One region of the Streptomyces sp. NPDC043867 genome, then DNA from elsewhere that is predicted to be linked to it. Evidence: riboswitches for the same ligand, from Rfam matches in the RefSeq annotation. Region 1 holds a riboswitch; the other holds the start of a gene.
The links. A riboswitch is a leader RNA that binds a small molecule or an ion and turns the genes downstream of it on or off. The one in region 1 is predicted to bind glycine.

Region 2: another riboswitch for glycine. It lies ahead of gcvP (aminomethyl-transferring glycine dehydrogenase); the one in region 1 lies ahead of gcvT (glycine cleavage system aminomethyltransferase GcvT).

The regions. Positions count from the first base shown of each region.
Region 1 covers NZ_JBWKDS010000007.1:236,381-241,367, forward strand. The annotation lists gene AC069T_RS09960 (enhanced serine sensitivity protein SseB) at 1-13, opposite strand, end outside; gene AC069T_RS09965 (AAA family ATPase) at 81-755, opposite strand; glycine riboswitch at 948-1,045, shown strand; glycine riboswitch at 1,046-1,158, shown strand; gene gcvT (glycine cleavage system aminomethyltransferase GcvT) at 1,193-2,311, shown strand; gene gcvH (glycine cleavage system protein GcvH) at 2,533-2,910, shown strand; gene glyA (serine hydroxymethyltransferase) at 2,924-4,186, shown strand; gene AC069T_RS09985 (L-serine ammonia-lyase) at 4,353-4,987, shown strand, end outside.
Region 2 covers NZ_JBWKDS010000024.1:7,478-12,464, reverse strand. The annotation lists gene gcvP (aminomethyl-transferring glycine dehydrogenase) at 1-1,276, opposite strand, end outside; glycine riboswitch at 1,457-1,551, opposite strand; gene AC069T_RS23295 (PRC-barrel domain-containing protein) at 1,668-2,036, shown strand; gene AC069T_RS23290 (DNA polymerase IV) at 1,961-3,466, opposite strand; gene AC069T_RS23285 (MerR family transcriptional regulator) at 3,566-4,198, opposite strand; gene AC069T_RS23280 (bifunctional nuclease family protein) at 4,417-4,890, opposite strand; gene ftsR (transcriptional regulator FtsR) at 4,975-4,987, opposite strand, start outside.

The DNA.
Region 1 (4,987 bases):
CCGGGATGTCCATCTGTCTACCGCCTGCTGTGAACCGCTGTTCCGGCTGGAAACCCTAACCGGTGGGCGCGTACGGGGGGTCAGTCGCCGAAGTCGATCCGGCGCAGCACGTCCGCCGCCGCCCGGTCGATGAGGACCGCCGAGCCGCAGCCCTTCGGCAGATCCCCCTTCTCGACGGACCGCAGCAGCAGCCCGGCCGCCCGGCGGTGGCGGAGGAACGCGTAGCGCGAGACGCCGCGGCCGCGCTCGCGCTGGCCGTCCAGGGCGGTGTCCGGCGTGACGTCGAGGAGCAGCAGGTGCAGGGTGCCGCCCCGGCGGCGGGCCTCGCGGGCGAGCCAGCGGCGCACCCAGGTCTGTGTGCCGCAGTCGTGCACGACGACGCCGGCGCCCGAGCGCAGCGTGCGGTGCAGTCCGGTGTAGTGCGCGAGCCGGACGACGGGGCGGTAGAGCGCGTACGGCAGGAAGCGGGACAGGCGGGTGTCCCAGCGGTCGCGGGCGTCCTGGGAGTCGACGCGCGCGCCGCGCACGGCCCGGCGCATCAGCGTCGACTTGCCGCTGCCGGGCAGACCGGTCACCACGACGACGTCGGCGGCGCCGAAGGACAGGCCGTGCGGGCTGTGTCCCGCGCGCTCGCGCAGATCGCGGACGACGGGTCCCGGCATCGGTCCGCACGCCTCCCGGGCCGGGACACCGGGCTGTTCGGGCACCGCGAGTCCCGAACCCGTCGCGTACGCCGTGGTCCTATTCACCCTGATCGTCCTCCCCCTCGGATCCGGAGTCCCATCCCATTCGAGTGTAAAGAGAAGGTAATGCGGGACGCCTCTCGTTTCCGTCCTCGTCCTGCCACAGACCGGTCACAGGTCTTCCGCCGCCGGCCGGACGGGCCGCCCCTGCCGGGTTTCACGGATGCGTGCAATGATGTGCCCGCCAACTGCATACCGGCCGCTTGAATCCGCGCGGGAGAGTCCCGGGGCATCGGTCCCCGGGCGCCGAAGGAGCAAGTCCCTCCCTTGAATCTCTCAGGCCCCGATACCGCGCGGGCGAGGCACATCTGAAAAGCGGGCCGCTGACCAGTGGCTCCACCCACGGTGCAAGTCACGACCACCGGTTCGCCGGGTCGTGATGAACCTCTCAGGTTCCGATGACAGATGGGGAGGAACGACCTCGCCGTCATGCCTTGGGAGCCCCACCGATGAGCAGTAACGCCCCCCGTCACACCGCGCTCGACGCCCTGCACCGGTCGCTCGGCGCGACGATGACCGACTTCGCCGGCTGGGACATGCCCCTGCGCTACGGCTCCGAGCGCGACGAGCACCTCGCGGTGCGCACCCGGGCCGGTCTCTTCGACCTCTCCCACATGGGCGAGATCACGGTCACCGGACCGCAGGCCGCCGCCTTCCTGAACTTCGCCCTCGTCGGCAACATCGCCTCGGTCGGGGTCGGCCGCGCCCGCTACACGATGATCGTCCGCGCGGACGGCGGCATCCTCGACGACCTGATCGTGTACCGGCTCGGGGAGCAGGAGTACATGGTGGTCGCGAACGCCTCCAACGCCCAGGTGGTGCTGGACGCGCTGACGGAGCGGGCCGCCGGTTTCGACGCCGAGGTGCGCGACGACCGTGAGGCGTACGCGCTGATCGCGGTCCAGGGCCCGGAGTCCCCCGGCATCCTCAAGTCCCTCACCGACGCCGACCTCGACGGCCTCAAGTACTACGCGGGTCTGCCCGGCACGGTCGCGGGCGTCCCGGCGCTGATCGCGCGCACCGGCTACACCGGCGAGGACGGCTTCGAGCTGTTCGTGGCGCCGGCCGACGCCGAGAAGCTGTGGCAGGCGCTGACCGAGGCGGGAGCCCCGGCCGGGCTCGTCCCCTGCGGGCTGTCCTGCCGCGACACGCTCCGCCTGGAGGCGGGCATGCCGCTGTACGGGCACGAGCTGACGACGTCGCTCACCCCCTTCGACGCGGGCCTCGGACGGGTCGTGAAGTTCGAGAAGGAGGGCGACTTCGTGGGCCGGGAGGCCCTGTCCGCGGCCGCCGCCCGCGCGCAGGACGACCCGCCGCGCGTGCTCGTCGGGCTCGTCGCCGAGGGCCGCCGCGTGCCGCGCGCCGGCTACTCCGTCGTCGCCGGCGGTGAGGTCATCGGCGAGGTCACCTCCGGCGCGCCCTCCCCGACGCTCGGCAGGCCGGTCGCCATGGCGTACGTCGACGCCACGCACGCCGCTCCCGGCACGGCCGGTGTGGGTGTGGACATCCGGGGCAGCCACGAACCGTACGAGGTCGTGGCGCTGCCGTTCTACAAGCGCCAGAAGTGACACCGGTCCCCGCGCGCCTCACGTGACACCGGCCCGGGCGCCGGACACGACACCGGCCCGGGTACCGGACACGGCACCGGCCATGTGCCGGAAGTGACACCGGCCCGGGCACCGGGCCGGACACCTGCCCCGGGCGCCGGAAGCGGCGCCGGGCGCGTCCGTCCGGTTCAGCTACGTCCCCGCTTCATCAGCACTCCCCCGCGTACAGGAGAATTCAGGCCATGAGCAACCCCCAGCAGCTGCGTTACAGCAAGGAACACGAGTGGCTGTCGGCCGCCGAGGACGGCGTCTCGACGGTCGGCATCACGGAGCACGCGGCCAACGCGCTCGGCGATGTCGTGTTCGTCCAGCTCCCGGAGGTCGGTGACACCGTGACCGCGGGCGAGACCTGCGGCGAGCTGGAGTCGACCAAGTCGGTCAGCGACCTGTACGCCCCGGTCACCGGCGAGATCGTCGAGGCCAACCAGGACGTCGTGGACGACCCGTCCCTGGTGAACTCGGCTCCCTTCGAGGGTGGCTGGCTGTTCAAGGTGCGCGTCACGGACGAGCCGGCCGACCTGCTCTCCGCGGACGAGTACACCGAATTCACCGCAGGCTAAGGACTCCCGACTGATGTCGCTTCTGAACACGCCCCTTCATGAACTCGACCCGGACGTCGCCGCCGCGGTCGACGCCGAGCTGGACCGCCAGCAGTCCACCCTGGAGATGATCGCCTCGGAGAACTTCGCTCCGGTCGCGGTCATGGAGGCCCAGGGCTCGGTCCTCACCAACAAGTACGCCGAGGGCTACCCGGGCCGCCGTTACTACGGCGGCTGCGAGCACGTCGACGTGGTCGAGCAGATCGCCATCGACCGCGTGAAGGCGCTCTTCGGCGCCGAGCACGCCAACGTCCAGCCGCACTCGGGCGCCCAGGCCAACGCGGCCGCCATGTTCGCGCTGCTCAAGCCGGGCGACACGATCATGGGCCTGAACCTCGCGCACGGCGGGCACCTGACCCACGGCATGAAGATCAACTTCTCCGGCAAGCTCTACAACGTGGTCGCGTACCACGTCGACGACGCCACCGGTCGGGTCGACATGGCCGAGGTCGAGAAGCTGGCCAAGGAGTCCCGGCCGAAGCTGATCGTGGCCGGCTGGTCCGCGTACCCGCGTCAGCTCGACTTCGCCGCGTTCCGCCGGATCGCGGACGAGGTCGGCGCCTACCTGATGGTCGACATGGCGCACTTCGCCGGTCTGGTGGCGGCGGGGCTGCACCCGAACCCGGTGCCGCACGCGCACGTGGTCACCACCACCACGCACAAGACGCTGGGCGGCCCGCGCGGTGGCGTGATCCTGTCCACCGCCGAGCTGGCGAAGAAGATCAACTCCGCTGTCTTCCCCGGTCAGCAGGGCGGTCCGCTGGAGCACGTGATCGCCGCCAAGGCGGTCTCCTTCAAGGTCGCCGCCACGGACGACTTCAAGGAGCGCCAGCAGCGCACCCTGGACGGCGCCCGGATCCTGGCCGAGCGGCTGGTCCGGGACGACGTCAAGGCCGTCGGCGTCGACGTCCTCTCCGGCGGCACGGACGTCCACCTCGTCCTCGTCGACCTGCGCAACAGCGAGCTGGACGGGCAGCAGGCCGAGGACCGTCTCCACGAGGTCGGTATCACGGTCAACCGCAACGCCATCCCGAACGACCCGCGCCCGCCCATGGTCACCTCCGGCCTGCGCATCGGCACGCCCGCCCTCGCCACCCGCGGCTTCCGGGCCGAGGACTTCGCCGAGGTCGCGGACATCATCGCCGAGGCGCTCAAGCCGTCGTACGACGTGGACTCGCTCAAGGCCCGGGTGTCCGCTCTGGCCGCCAAGCACCCGCTGTACCCCGGCCTGAAGTAAATTCGTACGCTTTTTTGCCGTACGGGTCTTTTCGTGGCACCGTCTTCATTCGTACGAACGTCCGGGGCACCGCGCACACTGGAAGCTGAGCGCGGTGCCCCGCCGCATGCACCGCCCCGCACGACCGGCTGACAACGGCGTCCGCCGAAACCCCTAGGAGTCCTCCGTGGCCATCTCGGTCTTCGACCTGTTCTCGATCGGCATCGGCCCGTCCAGTTCCCACACGGTCGGCCCGATGCGCGCGGCCCGCATGTTCGCCCACCGGCTGCGCAACGAGGAGCTGCTCACCCCGACGGCCTCGATACGCGCCGAGCTGTACGGCTCCCTCGGCGCGACCGGCCACGGCCACGGCACTCCCAAGGCCGTGCTGCTCGGCCTCGAGGGCGCCTCCCCGCGGACGGTGGACGTGGAGGGCGCCGACGAGCGCGTCGAGGCGATCCGCACCGGTGGCCGTCTCGCGCTGCTCGGCGAGCACGAGATCGCCTTCTCCTTCGACGACGACCTGGTCCTGCACCGCCGCAAGGCCCTGCCGTACCACGCGAACGGCATGACGCTGTGGGCGTACGACGCCGACGGCAAGGAGCTGCTGTCGAAGACCTACTACTCCGTCGGCGGCGGTTTCGTGGTCGACGAGGACGCGGTGGGCGAGGACCGCATCAAGCTGGACGACACGGTCCTCAAGTACCCCTTCCGCACGGGTGACGAACTGCTGCGCCTGACGAAGGAGACCGGTCTGTCGATCTCCGCGCTGATGCTGGAGAACGAGCGGGCCTGGCGCACGGAGGAGGAGATCCGCGAGGG
Region 2 (4,987 bases), on a different contig from region 1:
GGTCGGCGTCGACGAGGTGCAGGTTGACCCCGCCCTCGCGGGCGGCGGCCACGATCGCGGCGGCCCGGCCCGGCACCCGCGCGGTCAGCGTGTCGAAGTAGGAGCCGTGGACGACCTCCACTCCGCCGGCCTCCAGGCCCGCGGCGAGGATCGTGGCGTAGCGGTGCGTACGCCGGGCGATCGTCCTGAGTCCCTCGGGGCCGTGGTAGACCGCGTACATGCCCGCCATCACGGCGAGCAGCACCTGGGCGGTACAGATGTTGCTGGTGGCCTTCTCGCGGCGGATGTGCTGCTCACGGGTCTGCAGGGCGAGGCGGTACGCCTTGTGCCCGTCCGCGTCGACGGACACGCCGACGAGCCGGCCCGGCAGGCTGCGGGCGAACTTCTCGCGCACCGCCATGTAACCGGCGTGCGGCCCGCCGAAGCCCATCGGGACGCCGAAGCGCTGGGTGGTACCGACCGCGATGTCGGCACCGAGGTCGCCGGGCGCCGTGAGCAGGGTCAGGGCGAGCAGGTCGGCGGCGACGGTGACCACCGCGCCGAGCTCGTGCGCCTGGTCGATCAGGGGCTTGATGTCGCGTACGGCACCGGAGGCACCCGGGTACTGGACCAGTACGCCGTTGATCTCCCGGCCGGCGACGTCGGCCGGGATGCCCGCGCTCAGGTCGGCGACCACGACCTCGGCGCCCGTCGGCTCGGCGCGGGTCTCGATGACGGCGATGGTCTGCGGGAGGGCGTCCGCGTCGACGAGGAAGAGGCCCTTCTTGTTCTTGCCCATGCGCCGGGACAGCGCCATCGCCTCGGCGGCGGCGGTGCCCTCGTCGAGCAGCGAGGCGCCGGACGTCGGCAGGCCGGTCAGCTCGGCGACCACGGTCTGGAAGTTCAGCAGCGCCTCCAGGCGGCCCTGCGAGATCTCCGGCTGGTAGGGGGTGTAGGCGGTGTACCAGGCCGGGTTCTCCATGACGTTGCGCAGGATCACCGGCGGCGTGAAGGTGCCGTAGTAGCCGAGGCCGATCATCGAGTCGAGTACCTCGTTGCGGTCCGCGAGGGAGCGCAGCTCGGTCAGGACCTCGGCCTCGGTGCGGGCTCCGGGCAGCTCGAGCGCATCGGCGTTCTTGATGACGTCCGGCACCGCGGCGGCCGTCAGCTCGTCGAGCGAGCCGTATCCGACCTGCGCGAGCATCTTGGCCTGGGCCTCGTGGTCGGGCCCGATGTGGCGCTGCTCGAAGGGAATGCCCTGTTCGAGCTCGGAGAGCGGAATGCGATGGGCGGTCATTGCGGAGGCCTCCTGGTCTGACGCGACCTTCGGGGGGTACCACGACGCGGGTACCCCGACGGCCTCCCCCTCTGTCATCTCAACCTGAGAGCTTCACCGGCCCGCCCTTGGCTGACGAACCGGTTTTCACCGTCGGTGAGGACGGGAGCCGACGACACCCGCCCTGCTTTCCAGAGTGACCTCGTCCGTGCGGTACGTGTGCCTGAGAGATTCCGGGGAGGATTTGCTCCTTCGGCGCCTCCGGTCTCGCCGGAGGACTCTCCCGCACGGGGTCAGCAGCCGTTTGCCAGCCTACCAGCGAGGACAGCGCACGGGCTTTCGAGTGGCCACCTTCCTGAATGTGCTCTTTCGTAGTGCTTACGGATGAGTTTTGCGCCCACGAGGAGGGCCCGTGCAGACCGACATCGATCCGCGCAACCTGATCGGCCGCAAGGCGTTCGACCGCAAGGGCACCAAGATCGGCACGGTCGACGAGGTGTACCTCGACGACGCCACCGGGATGCCCGAGTGGGCGGCCATACGCACGGGTCTGTTCAGCCGGGACGCCTTCGTGCCGCTGGAGCCCAGCGAGGTCGTGGAGGGCACGCTCCGGGTCCCCTTCGACCGGGCCCTCATCAAGGACGCGCCCGACTTCGGTGTCGGCCGCCACCTCTCTCCGGAACAGGAACTCCAGCTGTACCACCACTACGGGCTCGACCTGGCGTCCCCTCCCCCGACGGACCGCGACTTCGGCACGCTCGCCGGTTCGGACGAGGCCTGACCGGCCCGCCCCCCGGACACCTCCTCCGCATCCGTCCCGCCCGGCGCCGGCCAAGCGGCCTCCGCCGGGACCGCGGTCTCCGGGGCCCCCGCTACCAGGGGCAGCGGGTCCGCCGGCTCCAGCGCGGGATCCTCGGTCCGGAACGTCCGCACCCGCCCCGGTTCCGAATACGGCGTCTCGAACCGCACGGTCACCCGCCCGAGTCCACTGCCCTGGACCCAGCCGTGCCCGTACTCGGCGTGCCGTACGTCGTGCCCGGCGGGCCAGCGCCGCTCGGCCGGCCGGGCCGGCTCCCCGACCGCTTCCCGCGCCCCCTCGTCCTCGGCCTGCTCCTGCGCCAGGAGCTCCCCGGCGGCGGCCTGCGCCTGGGCGAACAGGTCCTCCTGCGTGTAGTCGGCAAGCCCGGTGACCCCGACGCCCAGCAGCCGCACCCCGCCGGTCGTGTCCACCGCGTCGAGCAGCCGGGCGGCGGCCTCGCGCACCACGGAGGGGTCGTCCGTGGGCCCGCGCAGCGTCTCGGACCGGGTCAGCGTGGAGAAGTCGTACCGCCGCACCTTGAGCACCACGGTCCGCCCCGAGCGCCCGGCGCCTCGCAGCCGCCGCACACACCGGTCGGCGAGCCGCCGCACCTCCGCGGCGACCCGCACGCGGTCATGGATGTCCACCTCGTAGGTGTCCTCGACCGACACCGACTTCGCCTCCCGCTCGGCCACCACGGGCCGCTCGTCGTGCGCCAGCGCCATCGCGTACAGCGCGTGCCCGTGCGCCCTGCCCACCAGCCGCACCAGCTCGTCCTCGCCCGCCTCGGCGATCTCCTCGACCGTGGTGATCCCGGCCCGCCGCAGATGGTCCCCGGTCGCGGGCCCCACGCCGGGCAGCGTCCGCACCGGCAGGGGCCCGAGCAGCGCCCGCTCGGAACCCGGCTCGATCACCACGAGGCCGTCGGGCTTGGCCTGTTCCGAGGCGATCTTGGCAAGCATCTTGGAGGCGGCGAGCCCCACCGATCCGGTCAGCCCCGTGACGGCCCTGATGTCCGCGCGCAGCTTCCCGGCCACCAGCCGCGCCGAGGTCTCGTCCCAGGCCGTCCCCCCGGCCTCCAGATCGACGAACGCCTCGTCCAGGCTCAGCGGCTCCACGAGCGGCGACAGCGCCCGCAGCAGACCCATCACCTGCTCGCTGACCTGCCGGTAGAGCTCGAAGCGCGGCACGAGATAGGCGGCGTGGGGTGCCAGCCTGCGCGCCTGCGCCATGGGCATCGCCGAGTGCACCCCGAACACCCGCGCCTCGTACGAGGCGGTGGCCACCACGCCACGCACGCCCAGCCCGCCCACGACCACGGCCTTTCCGCGCAGGCTCGGCTTGGCCGCCTGCTCGGCCGAGGCGTAGAAGGCATCCATGTCGAGATGCAGGATCGTGGGCGTGGTTCTCACCTGTCCGATGCTGCCCTACGCCACTGACAATGCCCCGTCGGGCAGGGGCACCGCCGAAGGCGCCGTCCGTCGCCGGAGCACGGGCGGGACCGGGTGCCGTCAGACCGCTCGGTTGCGCCGCCGGGCCAGTTCGTCCGCGGGGTTCTGTCCGACGAGGGTCTCGCCGGTGTCCACCCGCTCGCCGTGCAACTGCGACAGCGCAGCCTCCACGTCCCGCCAGACGACCCCCACGGCGATCCCGAAGACGCCCTGGCCTCCCTGGAGCAGCGCGTGCACCTCGTCCGGCGAGGTGCACTCGTAGACCGTCGCGCCGTCGCTCATCAGCGTCATCCGCTCCAGATCCCGGAACCCGCGCTCACGCAGGTGCTGGACCGTGGTGCGGATGTTCTGCAGGGAAACGCCCGTGTCGAGGAACCGCTTGACGATCTTCAGGACCACGACGTCCCGGAAGCTGTAGAGACGCTGCGTCCCCGAGCCGTGGGCCGGTCGCACACTCGGCTCGACCAGGCCGGTGCGCGCCCAGTAGTCCAGCTGCCGGTAGGTGATACCCGCCGCCGCACACGCCGTGGGACCGCGGTACCCGATCTCCGCGGAAACCGTCTCTTCGTCCGGCACCGGTGTCGGCCGCTGTGGAGCGGGGCCGGCTGCGTTGCCGTGAAGCGGGTACGGGCCGCTCTCCCCCAGACTGCGTCCGGGGGCACCCCCAGCCGTACCGTCGCCGCTGCTTCTCACGCCGACCTCCGTCCTTGAACTGCCCTTCCCGACGGTAGGCAGTCGCCCGGGGCGCGTCAACGATCGCCACACTCGGCACGCCGGGTGATAATCACCCTAGGAGTGGTTTACCGTGCCCCACCGCGGGGAAAGGCTAGCCGAATGCGCTCCCCACGGGCCGTAGGACGCGTCACCGGCCTTCGGCAATTGCCGGTCGTGGCTCTCCCCGTTCGGGGGCATCACTGGCTGTTGGTCCCGAAGTCCTCGGGAGAGATCTGGTCGAGGAACTCGCGGAACTTCTCCACTTCGTCCTCCTGCTCGTCCGGGATCGCGATACCCGCGTCGTCGAGCACCCCGTCGCTGCCGTAGATCGGCGTCCCGGTGCGCAGCGCGAGCGCTATGGCGTCGGACGGCCGCGCGCTCACCTCGACCCCGCTGGCGAACACCAGCTCGGCGTAGAAGACGCCCTCACGCAGATCCGTGATGCGCACTTCGGTGAGCTCCTGGCCGACGGCCTCCAGCACGTCCTTGAACAGGTCGTGGGTCAGCGGTCGCGCGGGGGCCATGCCCTGCTGCGCGAAGGCGATGGCCGTCGCCTCCCCCGGCCCGATCCAGATGGGGAGGTAGCGGTCGCCTCCCACTTCGCGCAGGAGCACGATCGGTTGGTTGGAGGGCATTTCGACCCGGACACCTACGACATCGAGCTCGTTCACACAGTAACCCTAGGCCGTGCCCGGGACGTTTGGGTAGTCGGGCACAGAACGGGTGGACGATCCGCCACGGGCGAACGCCCCCGCTCAGGGAAGTCGA